DNA from 2 places in the Shewanella sp. GutDb-MelDb genome. Region 2 is predicted to be linked to the other one. Evidence: riboswitches for the same ligand, from Rfam matches in the RefSeq annotation. Region 2 holds a riboswitch; the other holds the start of a gene.

The links. Region 2 has a riboswitch for lysine ahead of CXF82_RS04330 (Na+/H+ antiporter NhaC family protein). Riboswitches for the same ligand answer to the same signal wherever they lie in the genome.
Region 1: another riboswitch for lysine. It lies ahead of lysC (lysine-sensitive aspartokinase 3); the one in region 2 lies ahead of CXF82_RS04330 (Na+/H+ antiporter NhaC family protein).

What each region holds. Positions count from the first base shown of each region.
Region 1 covers NZ_PJBM01000234.1:48,912-54,275, reverse strand. Annotated here, with positions in the region: gene CXF82_RS14545 (DUF3293 domain-containing protein) at 8-436, shown strand; lysine riboswitch at 515-694, shown strand; gene lysC (lysine-sensitive aspartokinase 3) at 877-2,241, shown strand; gene CXF82_RS14535 (succinylglutamate desuccinylase/aspartoacylase family protein) at 2,274-3,383, shown strand; gene CXF82_RS14530 (S8 family serine peptidase) at 3,726-5,364, shown strand, end outside.
Region 2 covers NZ_PJBM01000129.1:5,990-11,353, forward strand. Annotated here, with positions in the region: gene CXF82_RS04330 (Na+/H+ antiporter NhaC family protein) at 50-1,621, opposite strand; lysine riboswitch at 1,701-1,922, opposite strand; gene CXF82_RS04335 (electron transfer flavoprotein subunit alpha/FixB family protein) at 2,119-3,042, opposite strand; gene CXF82_RS04340 (electron transfer flavoprotein subunit beta/FixA family protein) at 3,042-3,791, opposite strand; gene CXF82_RS04345 (H-NS histone family protein) at 4,131-4,523, shown strand; gene CXF82_RS04350 (amidohydrolase family protein) at 4,686-5,364, shown strand, end outside.

The DNA.
Region 1 (5,364 bases), on a different contig from region 2:
GTTAGCAATGGACCAGTCAGTCGAATGCCTTTGGCGCTATTATCAAGAAACGCAATTCCTGATCACGCAAGGATTGTCCTCTAAAATATCTTTTGCAATCATCACTGCACACAATCCAAGAGGTAAGACGCTTACTCCTTGCCAAAATCGACTGCTAGATCGAAAGCTGCAGCAAGCTATCCTCATGTTACGTCGACCCTATCGAGCGATGGTGGGGGCATCGCAAGATCGTAAACACATGGAAAAGAGCTGGGCGGTGTCGACCGATAAAGTTTCAGCAATCGAATTAGGGTGTCAGTTCAACCAAAACGCTATCTATTACGTAGAAGATGATCAGTTGCAATTGGTCCCATGCTTATTGTCAGGGCAGGAAACTTCGCTCGGCGCTTTCTCGCCGCGGGTCAACGTGGTTCATGAATTTCCAGACCGGGTGTAATTCTTAAGTTGTATAAATTTCGTTTGACTTGAACGTGTTATTTATATACTTTTTACTCTCTTGGTTTGTGTACAAATTGAGTACAGAAGAGGAGCGTTAACTAGGTAGTGAATGAAAGGGGACCAAACCCCATTGACCATTCATGATGGAGATTAACGCCGAGATACTAAAGACGTTTTGGCACTGTCTTATGTATTGGTCGTTCAGGCTGAATCCTGACGATTGTCACCTATATTATGGTGGAGAGCTTCTGGTGACGATCGCTGTTTCCCATCTCTGGGGTGCATATCTTAGCACCAGGCTCTTCGAACGAAGTTAGTTCGGAGCTTATTCATGTTAGTTTTTCTCTCAGTTTTTATACCTGTTTCTATATCAGTATCTATATTAGTTTTTAACGATATCCAATCGACATTGTGTTCACTCCATGTGGAGGCATCTTTATGTCCGTAATTCATACGTTAACCGTTGCTAAGTTTGGCGGTACCTCTGTTGCAGATTACGATGCTATGCATCGCTGTGCGGATATCATCATCAATAACACCGCCACTAAAGTTGTGGTGGTGAGTGCTTCTAGTGGGGTGACTAATAAACTCGTTGCGCTGACCCAAGCTACAACAACGGATGAATATCGTAAGCAGTTAATTAAGCAGATAGCTTCTATTCAATATCAAATTCTCGATAGATTAGGGAACCCAAGTGATGTTGCTGCCAAAATTGATGCGGTACTCAGTCATATTTCAGATCTAGCTGAACGTCTAGTGCTAACTCGCCATAAGGCTGTTGTTGATGAGCTGTTGTCTCAAGGCGAAATGTGTTCATCGATTTTTTTTGCTGCAGTATTACGAGAAAAAGGCGCTTCGGCCTCAGCATTTGATGTAAGGCAAGTGATGCGTACGGACAGTCACTATGGCCGTGCCGAACCACAAATTGAGGCGATATCTGAGCTTGCAGCGCTGTATTTAACCCCTCTATTAGCATCGCAAGTGATCGTGACTCAGGGGTTTATTGGTGCCGATGCTGAGGGGGCTACAACGACATTAGGCAGGGGCGGCAGTGACTATTCCGCTGCTCTACTTGCAGAAGCACTGCGTGCTACCTCGGTTGAGATTTGGACTGATGTTGCTGGGATCTATACTACGGATCCAAGACTGGCCCCGAATGCTAAGCCTATACCTGAGATAAGTTTTAATGAAGCGGCAGAGATGGCCACGTTTGGTGCCAAAGTGCTGCATCCTGCCACTATTTTGCCCGCAGTACGCCAAAAAATCCAAGTCTTTGTAGGATCTAGCTGGGCACCAGAGCAAGGAGGTACCTGGATCCGACATCAGGTGTCTGACGAGCCAGTTTATCGCGCAGTTGCCGTAAGACGAGATCAAACATTATTGAATCTGCACAGCTTGCAAATGCTACACGCACAAGGCTTTTTAGCGGAGACGTTTGCAACGTTGGCACGGCATAAAATCAGTGTTGATCTCATCACCACCTCTGAAGTGAATGTGGCGTTAACACTCGATAAAACCGGCTCTGACTCGAGTGGTAACGGTCTGTTAAGTGAGCCTTTACTGCAAGAACTCTCTCAGCATTGCCGCGTGCGGGTAGAAGACGGTTTGGCATTAGTGGCTGTGATTGGTAATAGAATCGCTTCAACGGCGGGGGTATGTCGCCGGGTGTTTGAAGTATTAGAGCCGCATAACGTTCGAATGATCTGCCAAGGTGCGAGCCCTCATAATCTGTGTGTATTGGTTGAAGAGGCAGAAGCTGCAGATGTTATTCGTGCTTTGCATGAAAACCTGTTTGAATCTTAATTACTGTTTACCCAAGGAATAGACTGTACATGATGCAATTTACCCAATCTAGCTTAATCGTCGGAGAACTGGCGACGGGGCAAGAGTTGAGAGTGCCTGTGTATCATCTGGCCGCAAAAGATCCATCTGCGCCAAAAGTGTTTTTGCAAGCGAATGTTCATGGAGCAGAAGTGCAAGGCAACGCAGTGATATTCCAGCTGATGAAACAGTTGGAAGCTATGGATGTTCGGGGGGAGATCACCTTACTGCCGCTGGCAAATCCATTAGGTATCAATCAAAAGAGTGGTGAATTTACGCTAGGCCGTTTTGATCCTATCACCGGTGTTAATTGGAACAGAGAATATTTAGATCACCAGATAGATATCCCAAATTGGTACTCAGAGCATTGCCATTTAAGTGATGAATTGCTCAACCAAGCCTTTAGGCTACAGCTTATAGCGTCTTGCCAGGCTCACTTGGCGAACCCTTGGGGGGTGACAACGGGTAAAAGACTGGCTATAAGCTTACAAATGTTGGCGCATCAAGCGGACATAGTGATTGACCTACATACCGGGCCTAAGTCTTGTAAGCATCTTTATTGCCCTGAATACGCACAAAGTTCGGTTAAATTCTTCTCGATCCCTTATAGCTTAATTATGCCTAATAGTTTTGGTGGCGCGATGGATGAAGCCGCATTCTGTCCATGGTGGGAGTTGGTGGAGTATGCCGCAACACAAGAGCGAGAATTGAATGTAGCAGTGTCGGCTTTTACATTGGAACTGGCGAGCCAAGAGCGTATCGATATGGATGACGCCCGAGAAGATGCACTGGGGATTTTAGCCTATTTGAGTCATCGAGGCGTGATGGCCGATCAAGTGGCTCCTGCGGTAATGGCACGTTATGGCTGCTTACTGAAAGACTACAAAAAATATCACTCACCGAAAGGCGGTATGGTTGAGTATTTAGCGCAACCCGGCGAACCGTTAAAAGCTAATCAACCTCTGGCCAATATATTAAGGCTTGATTGTTATGGCACTGAAGAGGAGTTAACCCCGCTATACCTCGAACAAGATTGTGTGCCCATCCTCCACTTTGCTTCTGCTTCAGTCTATCAAGGGACTGAGCTATACAAGCTGATGACCAATGTGTTTGAGCTAAATTAAAGCTCAGGTTTTTATGAAAATAAATCTGATATCCATTTTTTGTTTATACTCTAAACCTAGCGATTATCTTCGATTAGTAGTTCGTTATTTATACGAAACTAGTATTAATAGGTTAGTTATAAGTAATGTAATGTTTACAGCTTGGTTTCTTTGTGTTCCCACTTGTAATACTTGTTAATTAAATGTTTGCCGCTTTGTTTTTATTATGTTAATAATGCTCCCCCCTCAGTCGAATATGCTACAGAAAGTTATTTGGCGTTAACTTTCCTCTTGTTGGAGAGTAGGGACCATAACAAAGCAGGATATAACAAAAAATACTTTTAAGTATTAAGGAATTGACAAGTGAAAACCAAAATCGCAATTGCAGTATCTACTGCGCTAATCACCATGTCAGCGAGTGCGATCAGTGCGCCGTCTGACTACAATATTACTCTCTCAAAATCAGCGGAAGCTAGAGTTCAAATTAAGAACGTAGATTCAAAGTCATACGCTGAAAATCAAATTGTTCGTAATAACGCTATTTTTACACCAGAAGCTAACTTAGGCTCAGGTGCATATCGATACTTTGTGCGTTTGATCGAAAATCCAGTAGCGCTTTATCAAGGCGGTATTGCGGGATATAAAGCGACATCTGTTGAGAAAGTACAAGGCAAAAATAGAAAGTTAGATGTTACGAGTGCCAATGTAAAATCTTACCGTTCATTTCTGAATTCACGTCAAGACAGCGTGATTCAGAAAGCCACTGCTGCACTGGGTGAGCTAAATGTAAAGCAAAGAACTACATTAGCGTACAACGGTCTAGTCGTTGAAATGACTCAAGCTCAAGCCGCTAAGTTAGCTAATGTTGCAGGAATTGCTAACATCCAGCGCGAAATTCTACGTAAGACAATGACTGACTCTGGCCCTGCGATTATCAAGGCACCAGCAATCTGGAGCGGAGAGGCTACAGGTACTGAAAGTAAAGGCGAAGGAATGATTGTTGGTATCATTGATACCGGTATCAACACCGACCATCCTTCATTTGCCGATGTTGGTGGCGATAAATATGATCACTCAAACCCATGGGGACCAGGCGTGTACTCTGGCGATTGTGCTGGTGATTTCGCAGAGCTTTGTAATGATAAGCTGATTGGTGTTCATAGCTGGCCAGCAGTGACTGATGGTTATTTAGACTATGATATTGATGTCCCTGCTAACGGTGAAGATCATAATGGCCATGGTTCTCATACCGCGGGTACTACAGCGGGTAACGTACTTGTAGACACCAATGTCCCTGACGTTGATGGTGGTAATACTGGTGTCGTATTTGCTTCAATGTCTGGAGTTGCACCGCATGCGAATATCGTTTCTTACCAAGTATGTTTACCTGGTGAAGATGATGATGTTGGTTTTGCGGGTTGTTTACCGTCGCTAACAGTACTAGCAGTGGAGCACGCAATTGAAAATGGTGTTGACGCGCTAAACTATTCAATTGGTGGCGGTTCAAGTAATCCATGGAACGATGCCGATGCACTAGCATTCCTTTCAGCTCGTAAAGCAGGTATCCATGTTGCCACTTCTGCTGGTAACTCAGGTCCTGGTCCGGAAACAGTGGGTTCACCAGGTGATGCTCCTTGGTTAACGACGGTTGCTGCTTATACTCATGATCGTGACTACTCTGATAAAAATATTGGTGCGTTTTCGGGGGGTGATACAACTGCACCCGGTGAGCTTACTGGTAAGTCTATGACGGGCGCATTCACTGGTACTCTTGTTTATGCTGGCAATTTTGAAAATAGCAATGACCCAGATGGCGATCCAGCTCAGTGCTTAGAGCCGTTCCCTGCCGATACTTTCGCTGACAATTCAATTGTTGTTTGTGATCGCGGTGCAATTGCTCGTGTCGATAAAGGGCGTAACGTCCTTGCTGGTGGCGCTGACGCATTAGTGCTGGCGAACCTTCAAGGTGGTGCTGCGAGTGTTGTAGCTGATGCACATGTAC
Region 2 (5,364 bases):
TAATGCCTTACGATAAGCGCAATCAACAAACTAACGGCTTATCACTTAGCTAAGCCGTGATCCCCTGACGAGATTTAATCCGCAGTATTATCACGCTAATCACAAACAGCACACTACAGGTCAATAAGCCGGCATACACTGATTCAGTGAAACCGAGTACGATGTAACCGCCTAGGCTAATACCTGCGACAATCAGTGCATAAGGTAACTGCGTCATCACATGGTCGATATGATGACAGTTTGCACCGGTTGACGACAAAATCGTGGTATCAGAAATAGGTGAACAATGGTCACCAAACACAGCGCCCGCGAGCACAGCTGCAAGCATTGGCAACATCATACTCGTATGACTGCCCATCGCCATATCAGCGGCAATGGGTAACATAATACCGAATGTGCCCCAGCTCGTTCCAGTCGAGAACGCTGTTAAGCCTGCCAAGATAAAGAGGACAGCTGGCAACATCGCAAACGGAATATTACCGGTCGCTAAACTTGCCATATACTTGCCAGTCTCAAGCTGACCAATAACGCCTGAAATCGTCCAGGCAAATACCAATATATAGATTGCTGGCAGCATAGACTTAATGCCTTCGACCAAGCCTTTAACGATCATCTTCTTATCTACACCTTGGTAAATAATAAGCGCTAGCGTCACGGCTAAACCAATTAAAGCACCAAAGAATAGTGATGAGCCAACGTCAGTATTTTCAAACGCGCCAATCAGGCTGAAAGTTTCGTTTTTAGCGGCAAGCGCATCACCACCACTACTGACCATAAAGTAGAATGTGGCAAACACCAGTACCGTAATAGGCAAAAACAAACCGATGATTTTACCCGTATCAGCTTCTGGTAATCCAGAGCTAGCACCAGGTGGTAATCCTTTAGATTCATCATAAAGGCTACCTTTTTGTGCATTAAGCTCATGTTGACGCATAGGACCGATATCAAGTCCCATTAGTGCGACACACAGTAGCAGTAATAACGCGAAAATAGCGTAGAAGTTCATCGGGATCATCTGTACAAACGTGCTCAAATGTCCTGTATCAGTAAATCCATGTGCTGTTAATATGCCACCAATCAAGGCAATAATGTACGCGCCCCAGCTCGATACTGGAGATATCACACAGATAGGTGCAGCCGTTGAATCCAGTAGATAAGCAAGCTTACTACGCGAGATATAGTAACGGTCTGTTAGCGGTCTTGCGACGCTACCCACCACTAAGCTATTAAAGTAGTCATCAATAAACACCACACAACCAAGGAACATGGTTAATAGCTTGGCATCACGCTTATTACGGATATGCTTGCGTGCCCACTCGGCAAACGCCCGAGCCGAACCGCTCACGGTAATGAGTGCGGTGATCATTCCAAGCACAATCAGGAAGCCAATAATATATAGGTTCCAGCTGTTGAGTGCGCCATCATCCCACACCAGCGACATGACTTTTGTGCCCACGTATTGGGCAGTGTTTGCGGCAGAGAAATCTGTCAGCAGTAGCGCACCCAGTAGGATCCCCACCCCAAGAGAAAGTAAAACACGACGGGTTAACATCGCCAGTACGATTGCCACTACCGGAGGCAGCAACGAAAGTGCCGAATCGGCATAACTTAAAATTGTCATTTAATTATTATCTTCGTTAAGTACGAATGGAGGCCGACTGAACTGGTGGGATATAGCATTGAGAGCTGATTACACCTGTCCTATCAGTAGCGCTCCACAGTAATATTAATGTTCGACATCAATATAAAATCTTCTTATCTTCCCGATAAGAAATACTATGGCAGTGCTGTTCCTATTTGGTAACAGCCCCAGCAACAAGCCTCGATATGCTATGTCACTTCGGCATCAAATCCTTTCTCAACAAGTCATAGGCATCACCCTACTTATTGGTACTAATATTGAATGCACCTCTACTTCTAAGGACGTTAAATAGACTGAGCTAATTAACGTGAGTGACATAAAAACATAAGCGGCTTTAGGGATGCTACCCTAAAGCCGCTTATCGTGACACAGATCGCAAATATTACCAACTCGAACACATGGCCGATAACAGCCTAGTAACCTATTGAAAACAACTTGGCGGTTATTAGTTTGTCACGGCTATAATGGCTAATGAGTTACAGCAGTTCTAAAAGCTGTGGAACCGCTTCAAATAGATCCGCTTCTAATCCATAATCAGCAACCTGAAAAATAGGCGCTTCTGGATCTTTGTTGATAGCCACAATCACTTTTGAATCTTTCATGCCAGCTAGATGCTGGATAGCACCCGAAATACCGACAGCAATGTACAAGTCTGGCGCAACAATTTTACCTGTTTGACCCACTTGCAGATCGTTAGGTACAAAGCCTGCATCGACTGCAGCGCGTGATGCACCCAGTGCACCCCCTAATTTATCAGCAAGTTGCTCTAGGATGCCGAAGTTCTCACTGTTGCCCATTGCTCGGCCGCCAGACACGATAACAGAAGCATTACCCAATTCAGGGCGCTCTGATACCGTTAGGCTTTGAGAGATAAACTCAACTTGAGGTGCAACCTCTTGTGTCAGTGTCACAAGCTCTGCACTACCATCGCTTGCAACCGCATCAAATGCACTTGAACGTACCGTCATCACTTTTTTGTCATCCAAGCTCTGGACTGTGGCTAACGCGCTACCCGCATAGATAGGGCGGACAAACGTATCGCTACTCACCACTGCGATCACTTCTGAAAGCTGGTTAACGTCGAGTAAAGCTGCAACGCGCGGCAATACATCTTTACCATGGCTTGATGCCGCAGCAAGAATATGCTCATAGTCAGCTGCAACGTCAGTGACTACATCGGCAGTATTTTCTGCCAGGCCGTTGGCATAAACGGCAGCATCGGCAACTAAGACTTTGCGTACGCCATTGAGCTGTTGTGCACTGCTCACCGCATCATTACAGTTGTGACCGATGACTAATACATCAATGTCGCCACCAATCGCTTGACCGCAAGCAACCACTTTAGCGGTATCCAGTTTTAAACTGGCGTTATCGTGTTCTGCTAATACTAAAATTGCCATTAGATCACCTTCGCTTCATTCTTTAACTTTTCAACCAACTCTTCTACAGAAGACACCATCACACCCGCGCTACGCTCAGCGGGCGGAGTCACTTTAAGGACTGTCTGGTGAGACTTTAAGGTCACATCGAAATCTGCAGGAGTCAGTGTTTCAAGTGGCTTACGTTTAGCTTTCATGATGTTAGGCAATTTTGCGTAACGAGGTTCATTTAAACGTAGGTCGGCGGTAACCACTGCTGGTAAAGGTAGCATCAATGTTTGCAGGCCACCGTCAACTTCGCGAGTGACCGTAAGCTGGTCTGCATTCATCTTGATTTCAGAGGCAAACGTTGCTTGTGGCATTTTGCCAATAGCCGCTAACATTTGACCTGTTTGATTGTTATCGCTATCGATGGATTGCTTACCCAAAATAACTAAGTCGACTTGCTCTTTTTTCTGTACCGCATGTATAAGCTTAGCCACAGACAAAGGCACAAGGTCTTCATCAGTCAGAATATGAATAGCGCGGTCAGCACCTAATGCTAGCGCGGTTCTCAATTGCTCCTGCGAAGCTTTTGGGCCAATACTCATGACGATCACTTCAGAAGCACTTCCCGCTTCTTTTAAACGAACGGCTTCTTCTACTGCAATCTCACAAAACGGGTTAATCGCCATTTTTAGGTTTGCGGTATCGATACTCGTATTGTCAGCATTAACCCTGACCTTTACATTGGCATCGACGACACGTTTTACTGGCACCAATACTTTCATAGGGCTTCCTTCTTACGTCGCTTAATGAACGGGATTATGCGAATAGCTACTTATATATCAAAGCAACTATTACAGAAATTAGAGTTACTTTACGTGCTGTTGACGTTAACGTCAACATGCAGCCGAACGACTGTTCACATTAATCTAAATAGATAAGCAGTAATTGACCGATATTGATAACATTTGAGAAATATAATCACTGTTATTACAAATTAATCTTAATTAATATATTTTATTCTCAATTAAATTGAAATTTTATTTGATCCTTATCGAAATAGTTCCTATTATTTGTGACAGAATATAAAAATACTTTTCTATCTTAATTGGACATCTATCACTATGAACGAATTTTTAGATATATTGACCCACGGTCGTCGTTTTAAAGCTGCGGTTAAAGAGTTATCTCTTGAAGAGTTAAAAGATCTTGGTGTAAAGCTCGAAAAAATTATCGAAGAAAAAGCATCTCAAGCTGAAGCAGAAAGTGAAGCAATGGCTGAACGTAATGCTAAAATTGAAGAAATTCGTCAGCAAATGGAAGCGATTGGCTTATCAGTTGACGATATTGGTGGTGTAGGCATTAAAGCAGCACCTAAGAAACGTGCTCCACGTCCAGCTAAATACCAAATTGAAGTCAATGGTGAAATGGTTCAGTGGACTGGCCAAGGGCGTATGCCAACCGTATTCAAGAATGAATTAGAAAAAGGTCGCACAATGGAAGACTTTCTTATATAAGTTTCCATTTACTTCCTATAAAAACCCAGCGCTTGCTGGGTTTTTTTGTTAATACTCATCACGTAATCACATTCGACGTTACAATTACCGCTTAGTAATTGCTATTAAGTTAAGGTATTCTCACACTTCCCCCCTACTCTTCTAACAAACATAAGTACGATAATGCATAATCATAAAATAAAAGCCCTTGTCGCTCTACTTAGTGCGTTAACCAGTCATGGCGCACTAGCCAATGACCAATTGACCGATAACACACCAAAAATCACCGCATTAAGTCATGCAACCCTTATGCTTAAACCCGGTGAAATACTGAAAGATGCCACACTATTAATTGAAAATAATCGAATCAAGTCGATTATCAAAGATAATGACATTCCCGAAGGTGCGCTCGAAATTAACTTAGCAGGTCATATTATCTATCCAGGTTTCATTGACCCATTTACTGAATATGCCATCGAGTATGAAGCAGAAAGTGGAGATAGCAGTGATCCGGTTTATGAAATAAAACGCATTGGGGGTAACGCAGAGAATGGCGCGATTCATTCAGAAAAAGAATGGTTCAATTATGTGTATCCAGATAAAGAGCAAGCGGGGAAATGGATTAACAATGGCTTTACAAGTGTCCAATCTAGCTATTTAGATGGCATTTTTAGAGGCCGTGGAGTCAGCTTATCTTTAGCAGACAAAAAAGCAAACGATATTATATACAAGGCTAAAACAAACCAATTTATGGCATTTGATAAGGGAACCTCTATTCAAGACTACCCTCAGTCATTAATGGGAAGTATGGCCCTTATTAGACAAACGTTTTCAGATGCTCGTTGGTATAACGACAATATAG